3 regions of the Dactylosporangium sp. CA-152071 genome follow, and region 2 is predicted to be linked to each of the others. Evidence: riboswitches for the same ligand, from Rfam matches in the RefSeq annotation. Region 2 holds a riboswitch; each other region holds the start of a gene.
The links. Region 2 has a riboswitch for cyclic di-AMP ahead of ACQEVZ_RS28070 (coiled-coil domain-containing protein). Riboswitches for the same ligand answer to the same signal wherever they lie in the genome.

Region 1: it holds a riboswitch for cyclic di-AMP, as region 2 does, so the genes downstream of both, ACQEVZ_RS26105 (C40 family peptidase) here and ACQEVZ_RS28070 (coiled-coil domain-containing protein) in region 2, are expected to answer to the same signal.
Region 3: it holds a riboswitch for cyclic di-AMP, as region 2 does, so the genes downstream of both, ACQEVZ_RS45840 (C39 family peptidase) here and ACQEVZ_RS28070 (coiled-coil domain-containing protein) in region 2, are expected to answer to the same signal.

Annotation. Positions count from the first base shown of each region.
Region 1 covers NZ_JBNJMZ010000001.1:5,827,193-5,830,456, forward strand. The annotation lists gene ACQEVZ_RS26090 (pyridoxamine 5'-phosphate oxidase) at 1-65, opposite strand, end outside; gene ACQEVZ_RS26095 (MarR family winged helix-turn-helix transcriptional regulator) at 132-587, shown strand; gene dcd (dCTP deaminase) at 597-1,175, shown strand; gene ACQEVZ_RS26105 (C40 family peptidase) at 1,201-2,172, opposite strand; cyclic di-AMP (ydaO/yuaA leader) riboswitch at 2,182-2,314, opposite strand; gene ACQEVZ_RS26110 (LamG-like jellyroll fold domain-containing protein) at 2,411-3,004, opposite strand.
Region 2 covers NZ_JBNJMZ010000001.1:6,266,421-6,269,684, forward strand. The annotation lists gene ACQEVZ_RS28065 (glycoside hydrolase family 19 protein) at 1-1,083, opposite strand, end outside; cyclic di-AMP (ydaO/yuaA leader) riboswitch at 1,472-1,608, shown strand; gene ACQEVZ_RS28070 (coiled-coil domain-containing protein) at 1,618-2,634, shown strand; gene ACQEVZ_RS28075 (exopolyphosphatase) at 2,717-3,264, shown strand, end outside.
Region 3 covers NZ_JBNJMZ010000002.1:1,267,968-1,271,231, forward strand. The annotation lists gene ACQEVZ_RS45830 (DUF305 domain-containing protein) at 1-592, opposite strand, end outside; gene ACQEVZ_RS45835 (hypothetical protein) at 787-969, opposite strand; gene ACQEVZ_RS45840 (C39 family peptidase) at 1,028-1,819, opposite strand; cyclic di-AMP (ydaO/yuaA leader) riboswitch at 2,120-2,262, opposite strand; gene ACQEVZ_RS45845 (DUF6855 family protein) at 2,525-2,932, shown strand; gene ACQEVZ_RS45850 (hypothetical protein) at 2,922-3,047, opposite strand; gene ACQEVZ_RS45855 (class I SAM-dependent methyltransferase) at 3,157-3,264, opposite strand, start outside.

The sequences.
Region 1 (3,264 bases), 440 kb from region 2:
ATCAGGGTGCGGATGGCCGTCGCCAGCAAAGGCTCGGCCGCGGAGAATTCAGCCCACGTCGCCATGCCTCCAATTTACTCGTACACGTGTACGAAAAGTGTGTGATTCCACGAATGAAGGACAATGACCCTGTGGGTGATGCGAGCGGCGAGCTGATCGACCTGCTGAGGAAGTTCAACCTCGAGGCCGACCGGTTCCTGGAGGTGTTCACCCGCCGGCACGGGCTGCACCGCACGGACATGAACGCCGTGGCGTACATCTGGCGGGCGACGGAGGAGCAGCAGCCGCTGACGCCCGGGGAGCTGGCCAGGACACTGCGGCTGAGCCCGGCGGCGACGACCGCGTTGCTGGACCGGTTGGAGAAGGCCGGGCACGTCGAGCGGCGGCACGACATGGAGGACCGGCGTCGCGTACACCTCGTGATGCAGCCGCCGGCGAAGGCCTTGGCGCAGGAGTTCTTCGCGCCGCTCGGGCAACACATCCGGGAGGCGCTCGCGGAGTTCGACGAGCACGATCTGGAAGCCACGAAGCGGGTCATCGAGGCAGTCCGAGGGGCCACCGCGAAAGCCACGAACCAAACCACATAGGGTCAGGACGTGCTGCTCTCCGACCGTGACCTGACCAAAGAGCTCGCCGACGGCCAGTTGCGGCTCGAGCCGTTCGACAAGGACCTGGTCCAGCCGTCGAGCATCGACGTGCGGCTCGACCGGTGGTTCAGGGTGTTCAACAACCACCTGTACACCCACATCGACCCGGCGATCCAGCAGGACGACCTCACCGCGATGGTGGAGGTCGACGACGGCCAGCCGTTCGTGCTGCACCCCGGGGAGTTCGTGCTCGCCTCGACGCTGGAGGTGATCAGCCTCGGCGATCAGCTCGCGGGCCGGCTGGAGGGCAAGTCGAGCCTGGGGCGGCTCGGGCTGCTGACGCACTCGACCGCGGGGTTCATCGACCCGGGGTTCTCCGGACACGTGACGCTCGAGCTGTCCAACGTGGCCAATCTGCCGATCATGCTCTGGCCGGGGATGAAGATCGGGCAGCTGTGCATCTTCCGGCTGTCCTCGCCGTCGGAGCACCCGTACGGGTCCGCGGTGTACGGCTCCCGGTACCAGGGCCAGCGCGGCCCGACGGCGAGCCGCTCCCACCAGAACTGGCGGACCTGGCCGACGACGTGAACGCCGGCGGCCAGGTCCCGAAGCCCTAAGCCACTCTGCCGTACCCGGAGATCGGTGCGGTGTCGATCTTCTTCATGCGGACCACGTCGCCGGTGGTCGGGGCGTGGACCATCCAGCCGCCGCCGACGTACATCCCCATGTGGTGCATGTCGCTGTAGAAGAAGACCAGGTCGCCGGCCTTGAGATCGGCTCTGCTGACGCGCTTGGTGTCCGAGTACTGCCACTTGGTGTAGTGCCGCAGCGTGTGGCCGGCCTGCTTCCAGGCGTAGAGCGTGAGGCCCGAGCAGTCGAAGGTGTTGGGGCCCTCGGCCGCCCACACGTACTTCTTGCCGATCTGCTGGCAGGCGACCTGCGCGGCCTTCGCGGCGTCGCCACCGGAGTATTCGACGGGGCAGGCGACGGGGCGCAGCTCGCCGGTCGCGCCACTGGAGCCATACGCCTTCGTGCGCATGTCGTTGAGCGTCTTGATCTCGGCGTTGATGGTGGTTTCCTTCGTCGCCATCTCCGCCTCGGCGGCCTTCTGCTTGGCGATCAGCTCGTCGAGCGGCTTCTTCTGGTCGTCGAGGACCTTCTTGCTGTCCATGACGTCCTTGATGCCCTCGGCCTCGTCCTTGGCCAGCATGTTCAGCATGACGAGCTGCTCGGCGAAGGTGTCCGGCGAGCCGGTCGTCATCAGCGCGTTGAAGCTGGAGACCCGCCCGGTCTTGTACTGCAGGACCGAGAACGCACTCACCCGCAGCAGCGCGTTGTCGACCTGCGCCTGCAGCGGGTCGATCTGGCTCTTCAGCTGCGCCTGCTTCGCCAGGTTGGCCTTCAGCTCGCCCTTGAGCTGGTTGTGCTGCTCGATGATGGGCTCGACTTCATTCCACTTCTTGTCGATCTGCGCTTCGAGCTCGGCGGGCGTCGGGTCGGCGTGAGCGAGTCCGGTGACTCCGACGACGAGCGAGAGACAGCCGAGCGTGGCAACGAGGAGCCGAACCAGACGGTTGGGCCGCATCGAGGGGGCACTCCTTCTTCCAGCCGCCTACCGGGTTAGCTGACGGGTTCGGACGGGAAGGTCGTCCTACCGCAGATCGCGGATTCACCCCGATGACGCAGGTGGGTCCCCGGTTCAAAAATCGACTCGGCGGTGCCGTCTGGCGCACCCGTGGTGGGCGCGGACATCCATCCGACCGGAATTTACGGTATGGCGAGTGACCCAGAGGAGCAAGCGGGTGTCCGATTTAACCGAAAAGTCAGGGCGCCCGAGTGATGAACACATCATCAATTGCACCGGCGAACTGGTCGTTGTTCGCACTGGTTCCCTTACCGCCAATACAGAGTGGATCCGCGTTCACTATGGACAGTGACGGAGGAATGGCCGCCCGACCCCTGGGTTGACCGTCCACGGCCACCGTGAGCAGGGCGTCACTGCGCGAACACTCGATCCGGTGCCATCGCCCGTCAGCCACGCTAAGCGATGCGAGGGCTACGTAAATAGTAGATCCACCCACGCCGACAATCACGCAACTGGGGCGCCCCGCGGCGCCGTCCACCTGCAACTTGAACTGACTGTCACCGACCGAGAACCCTTTTTGCAGAACATTGGCGCCTTTGGAAGTCTCATTGGGCGCGACGAGCACGCTCGCGCCATACGAGAACGCTTCCTGGCCTGGATTGAGGAATTCAGCGGGGCCGCTCTGCAGGATGGCGCGTGCGCAACTCTCCGCACCGTAGTGCTCACACGGCTGGGGAAATCGCACCGCGAGTCCGCCGTTGTGCGGCACGGTCGACAGCTGGCCGCCGGCCCTGCGGACCCGCAGCGGGAGCCGGCCCGCGCCGTCCAGCACCGGTCCCGTGATCCCGCTGTCGAAGCTGTACCGCAGGGCCGTGGCCGAAGGCGCGGCGGCGACGAGCGAGGGCGCGGCCGGGGAAGAGGGGGCAGCCCCGGACACCGTGGCGTGCCCGGGCGAGGGCCGGGCCGACGGCGCGGACTCATGAGGTTGCTGTCGCGTGGGGGAAGCGCAGCCGGCGAGAGGCACGAGCGCAGCCAGGAGGAGGAGCCACGTACGCATAACCGGACATTATGCCGAAATCCGGGAGACAAAAT
Region 2 (3,264 bases):
GAGGATGCCGACGAAGCGCTGGTACGCCGCGACCCGGCTCTGCACCTGCGCCGGGTTGCGCCCGCCGCACTCGAGGCTGCCGTTGATGCTGCGGATCGTCTCGCCGAACCCGGCGCCGTTGACCATCGCGTTGTGCGGCGTCATCGTGCCCGGGCCGGTCTGCGTGTTCCAGTACCAGAGCGCGGTCTTCATCGCCACGGCCGGGTCGGTCTGCACCAGGTTCGGGTTGCGCAGCAGGTCGATGCCGAGCGCGTCACCGGCGGCCTTGTAGTTGAAGTTCCAGCTGAGCTGGATCGGCCCGCGGCCGTAGTACGCGGCCTGCCCGGCGGGGCAGCCGTACGGCTGGCTCGTGTCGCAGTAGTGCGGGTAGTTCGCGGTGTTCTGCTCCACGATGTACACCAGGCCGCCGGTCTCGTGGTTCACGTTCGCGAGGAACGCCGCCGCCTCCTGCTTGCGCTGGGCGTCCGATCCCGTCTTCGCGAACGCCGGGTAGGCGTTCAGCGCCGCGACGAGGCCGTTGTACGTGTAGAAGGGGTTCCGGTTCGGGAACATCTGGTTGAACTGGGCCTCGCTGACGACGAACGCCCCGTTCGACGGCGGGTTCGTGGTCGGGTTCGGCGGCGGCGTCGTGCCGCCCCCTCCGCCGTTGCAGGTGTACGGGTCCCAGTACCAGGTGCTGATCGTCGGGCTGTACCCCGGGTTGTCGTGCTCGGCGATGTAGTACTTACCGTCGGTGAACTTCACGATGTCACCGGTCACGTAGTTGCGACCCTGCACCCACGCCGGGAAGCTGCACCCGCCCGCGGACCCGGTCTGCGTCGGCGGCTGCGGCGTGCTCCCGCCGCACGACCCCTGGTCCTGCCACACGCCGGTGTTCCCGGGCGGCGCCTCGTTCTGCGTCCACCACTTGGCGAGGAAGTTGTGCCCGTTCTGCGACACCGTGGCACCCCCGGTGTACACGGCCGACGCCTGCCACGCCGGCGCACAGGTGGCCGCCGACGCCGGCAGCATGTTGAAGACGGCGACGACGCCACCGACGACGGCGGTCGCGGCGAGCCCCGCCCACAGGCGCACTCTGGACACCAGATCACTTCCGTTCAGATCGACGCTGAGCCCCCATCCGACCAGCCACCACCGCGGTACAGGAGCAATCACATCGATTTATGAAGAATCTTTACGGTTCCGCTAACCTCACCTTTCCGAGGTGACTCGGGGTGACGCGGGGTGACCGCGGGGTGGCGTAAAACAATCGCCCGGGCGAGAACGTTGCCGGCGGGGTGAGGCCAGTTGAGTGATTTCCGTCACGCGAGATTCTTTCGCCAAGCTTAGGCGACCTGCTTGGACGGCGCGGTTTCGAGAGGTGCGTCACAGCGGCGGACAGGCAGTACGCTGCGCGGTCTGATCGCCCTGGGTAGGCTGGCCGTCGGTCCCGTCCGACATGGCGCCGCCCCCCGCGGCGCCGGGCGCGACTGCCGCCCAATCGCCGGCTCGACACCGGCGAATCGGGGACCCAACCGCACAGTGGGGTGAATCCGCGGGCAACCGCGGTAGGGGTCGTTCCGTCCCGAACCCGTCAGCTAACCCGGTCGGCGGCCGACGGAAGGAACAACGAGCCAGATGTCATCACGACATCCCGGTCGGCGGATCATCGCCGTCCTGATGACGGCCGCCGTCCTTTTTGGGATGGCCGCCACTCCGGCCGCCGCCGAGCCGGGAGACGACACGGGCGACGAGGGATCCAACGCGTCCCTCGCCCAGGTCCTCGACGAGAGCACGCGCGCGTGGATCGAGGCCAAGGACAAGTACGACGCCTCGGTGAAGAACCAGGCGGACCTGACCGCCAAGCTCGCCCAGACCGAGGCCAACCTCGCCAGGGTCACCGAGCAGGTGTCGGCGATCGCCGTCGCCGCGTACCGGACGGGGCCGCTCACCACGTTCGTGGCGCTGATGGACTCAGGGAGCCCCACCGGCTTCGCGGAGCGGGCCGGCTCGATCGACGAGATCGCCCACCACAACGACAACCTGCTGCGCGAGCTCAACCAGCTGAAGCGGGACCAGGCGGCGCAGAAGACGGCGCTCGAGGGCGAGGTCAAGCTCCAGCAGGAGCAGGTCGCCGTCATGGCCGCGAAGAAGAAGGAAGCCGAGAAGGGCCTGGCCCAGGCGGGCGGGCCGAGCAACGGCTTCGTGTCGGCCAACCTGCCGCTCGCGCAGCCGTCGCCGCGCAACGCCAGCGGCGGCTGGTCCTCGGAGTCGTGCAAGCAGAACGACCCGACCACCAGCGGCTGCATCACGATGCGCACGCTGCACGCGATGCAGCAGGCACAGGCGGCGGGCTTCAAGCGGTTCGTGTCCTGCTACCGGCCGAGCGGGCCGTACGAGCACCCGAAGGGCCGCGCGTGCGACTTCTCGGTGCAGGCCAAGTCGGGCTTCGGTGGCGTCGCCGCCGGTGAGGACAAGGTCTACGGGGCCAACCTGGCGACGTACTTCGTGAAGAACGCGGACCGGCTCGGCGTCATGTACGTCATCTGGTTCAAACAGGTGTGGACACCCGCGGTCGGCTGGCACCACTACAGCGGCGTGGGCGGGGACCCCTCCAGCGACCACACCAACCACGTGCACCTCTCGCTCCTGTAAGCACCGCCAAGACCTCACGTCTGCGTACGGCCGGCCGATAGGGCAACTGTCGACCGGCCGACGCAGGGTGAGGGGATCCGAAGTGAAGCACCGACTCGTGACGCGCAGCGACTTCGACGGCCTGGTGTGCGCCGTCCTGCTGCGTCACCTGGACCTCATCGGCGACATCACGTTCGTGCACCCCAAAGACGTCCAGGACGGCACGGTCGACATCGGACCCGACGACATCCTGACGAACCTGCCCTACGCGCCCGGCGCCCACCTCGTCTTCGACCACCACCACTCGGAGACCCTGCGCAACGCGGGCGAGGACGACCGGAGCAACCACATCATCGACGCGGAGGCCCCGTCGGCGGCCCGCGTCATCTACGACCACTTCGGCGGCGCCGCGCGGTTCCCGAACGTGTCCGACGAGCTGATGGAGGCGGTCGACAAGGCGGACTCCGCCCAGTACGACATCACCGACATCCTGCAGCCGGTCGGCTGGACGCTGATGAACTTCCTCATGGACAGCCGCACGGGACTGGGCCGGTTCCGGCAGTTCCGGATCTCCAACTACCAGCTGATGATGCAGCTCATCGACGCGTGCATCGACCACCAGGACGTCGAGGAGATCCTGGCGCTGCCGGA
Region 3 (3,264 bases), on a different contig from region 2:
CATGGGCCAGCTCCGCCTGGGCCATCATGACCGCTCCCTGGTGGTGAACGATCATCATCTGGAGAAACAGCTTGTCGAAGTCGGTGCCGGTCGCCGCCTTGAGCTTTGCCATGTCTGCGCTCGACATCATGCCCGGCATCGTCGGCATCCCGTTGGGCATCATCCCGCTTGGCATCATGCCGTTCGGCGATGCTCCATGCGGCATCATGTTGCTCGGCATGCAATGCATCTCGGGACAGCTCGGCATCGTGGTCGGCTGGCCCCAGGCGACCAGCCAGCCCTTCATTGTTGCGATCTCCGCCTTCTGCCCGGTACTGATCTTGGCGGCGAGTTGTTTGACGTCCGGATCAGTCGCCTTCGTCTCGGCGAGGGCGGCCATCTCCACGGCTTGCTCGTGATGCGGGATCATCATCCGGACGAACACCGCGTCGACGTTGTTGAAGGTGGGGTTGACGCTGACGCTGACGCTGCCGTTGTTCGGTGCCGTAGGACTACCGCCACCGCTTGCGGTGTCACTGCAAGCGGTGAGCGCGACGGTGACAGTGAGGGCGACGCCCACCAGCACGGCGCTGCCTCGGGTGTAATGCCTCATGGCGCACAGACTCTTTCGACTCGGTGTGGTGAGCTGCGTCGCCCTGAGCGGCTACCCCTGTGATGCGGTCATACCGAACGCGGGCGTCATCGCCCGGACGGCGTGACCTCGGCGCTGCAATCCGTTCCACAGCCGGACTCGACGCAATCCCGCACTCCCGGGCATCCACGGCATGCTTCCCGAACCGGGTGGCGTTATGCGAGCTCCACACCACCGACCAGGAACTCACCCGGCAGCCTGACCGGTCGCCGCTTCAGTGCGGGTCGATGGCTGAGCATGCCCATCGCCGCCCCGCCCGGCAACGCGCCGCGCAGACTGCCACCGGACACCCACATCGTGACCACGAACAGGACGCTGGACGCCAGGACTGAGCCCACGACGGCCGGCCACCACGACGCCGCCCTGCCACCGTCAGTTGATCGGCGATGCCGGGAATCAATACGAGTAGCCACGCGAGGAGATCCAGTCGGCCAGCTTGGGAGTGCGCAGCCAGTAGGTGCCGTCCCCGCTCGGGTCGGCCGGGTCGGCGATCTTCACCGTGCCGCCGCCGTCACGGTATCCGACGACCGTCAGGTAGTGACCGCCTTCGTAGGCGTGCACGGCACCGGCGGTGTCGGTCACGTGTCCGGCGATGTTTGCCACGATTGCCCGTCCGCCGCCGACCGTGGTCAGCACGTCGGTCTGAAGCTGCGCGGCCTGCGCGGGCGTTGCCGGGTAGACCGGGATCTCTCTGGTCTGGTACAGCGTGCGGCCGTGCCCGAGCACCTGGTTGAGTACGCGGGTGGTGTCGAGGGCCGAGTTCGTCCCGTTGGTGGTGGTGCCCAGCATGGCCGCGGCCTCGTCCTGGCTGACGGCGTGGCCGGCTGCCGTGAGCGCGATCCGGGTGGCCGCCGGCCCGCAGAAGTAGTAGTTCGGCTGCAGCTGGAACTGGTACTTGAGGAGCATCGTCGTCGGCGCGGACGGCGCCGCCCCGTCGGCCTTCGGTGGTTTCGTGGTCAACGCCGCGCCCGCCGCCGCGGTGCGCTCAGACGGCGGATCGCCGAGCTGGCTGAGCACGATGCCGGCCACGGCCGCCGCGGCGAGCATCACGCACATGGTCACCGCCATCCGCGGCCGGCGGATATCCCCGGCACGGTGGGACTGCGGCTGTACGGATTCAAGGTTCACAACGAGTCTCCAGTAGCCCGGAGCAGGGCGATCGATACGGGCAATGACGTGCGACGACACGCGATGCACAGCCATCGGGCAGCAAGAAGTGATGTGCGCGGCGCGAACGCGCAGCGCACAGGCCAGCTCGCCACCTCAGCAGCCGGACGGATGGCGCACAGGCCACGGGCCTGCGGCTCCCTGCCGCGCTGCGTCAGTAGCCGCTGCAAACGGAGCGGCCGGCACCTACGCGACTGTGACCACCCGCAGCGTGACAGCAGGCGGCACTAGCGTCCTGTTGACGCCGCTCGGCGCGCGGACGAGCAGGCACGCGACCTGCGAGGATCTCGGCGATGGGGGGTAACGGCTGTGCACAGACACTTCTCCTTACGCGTCCGCCTACCGGGTCAGCTGACGGATTCGGGCGCGAAGGTCGCCCTACCACAGGCCGTCGGCCCGCGGATTCACCCCAGACATGCGGTGGGTCCCCGGCTCGTGCGTGCACGAATCAGCGAGCCTGCCCGGCGTCACCTGCTGTGAGCATGAACCGGACCAAGCGACCCATGACGTTACGCAAGGGGCACTGCCATGCCAAGGCCCGCTAGCTGGAAGAAGCCGCACATCATCACTGTTCGGACCGACTACTCAATACGTTGACAGCATCGCGGCATGGGTCGGTTCAAGCGATCTCAGGGTCCCACGATCGGCTGCCGCGGAGGCCATCCCGGCCCGGGCATGACGGCACGGGTCTAGAGTGCGAGTCGAACGCGCGGACGGGAGGCGGTCATGCCGGCTGGTACGAAGGACGACCCGTGGGTGCTGAAGACCCCGCCCGGGTCGTCGGAGTACACCATGTACCGCGACGAGGCCGCCAACCCACCCGCCCTGGTGTGCCAGGTCGGCTCGACCAAGCTGACGTACCAGCTGCGGGCGGTCGAGGATCTGCATGCGTGGCTGCGCGAGCAGGGCGACTGGGTGCCGCTCGGCGCCGCCGACGAGAACAAGCCCGCCGCCGACGGCACCGTCGAGGCGTGGGGCCGTTCGGAGGACAACCCGGTCGGCGGCTGGTACGGGCTGCGCAAGGGCTACCGGGGCCGGTTCGGAATGTACCTGCCGCCGCTGCTGGAGGTGCTCGGCCTGGCCGAGCTGACGCACGACGCCCGCAACAACCGGATGCGCGCCGTCACGGAGTGAGGATCCGCTTGAGGCGGGCCAGATCTTTCTGGTTGGCCCGGCGCATCGCCGCGGCCATCACCGACGCGGTGACCTTGCCGAAAGGGCCCAGCGCCGGCGTCCCCCCGTACCTCACGAGCAGGACCGGCCCGCGAACCGACGCCGCCGCCCAGGCCGCCCGCCGAAGCGGAGGCGGGCCTGACGCCCGAGATCCCCGAGCCACGCGACCTGTTCCAGCGCCGGACTCAGCCGCCGCGGCGAGGTTCGAGGGCGACCACGCCGTCGACGAGCGTGCGGCTGGAGGCGCCGTACCGGGGTCGCGGCACCGGCAGGGCCCGGTAGGCCACGACCCG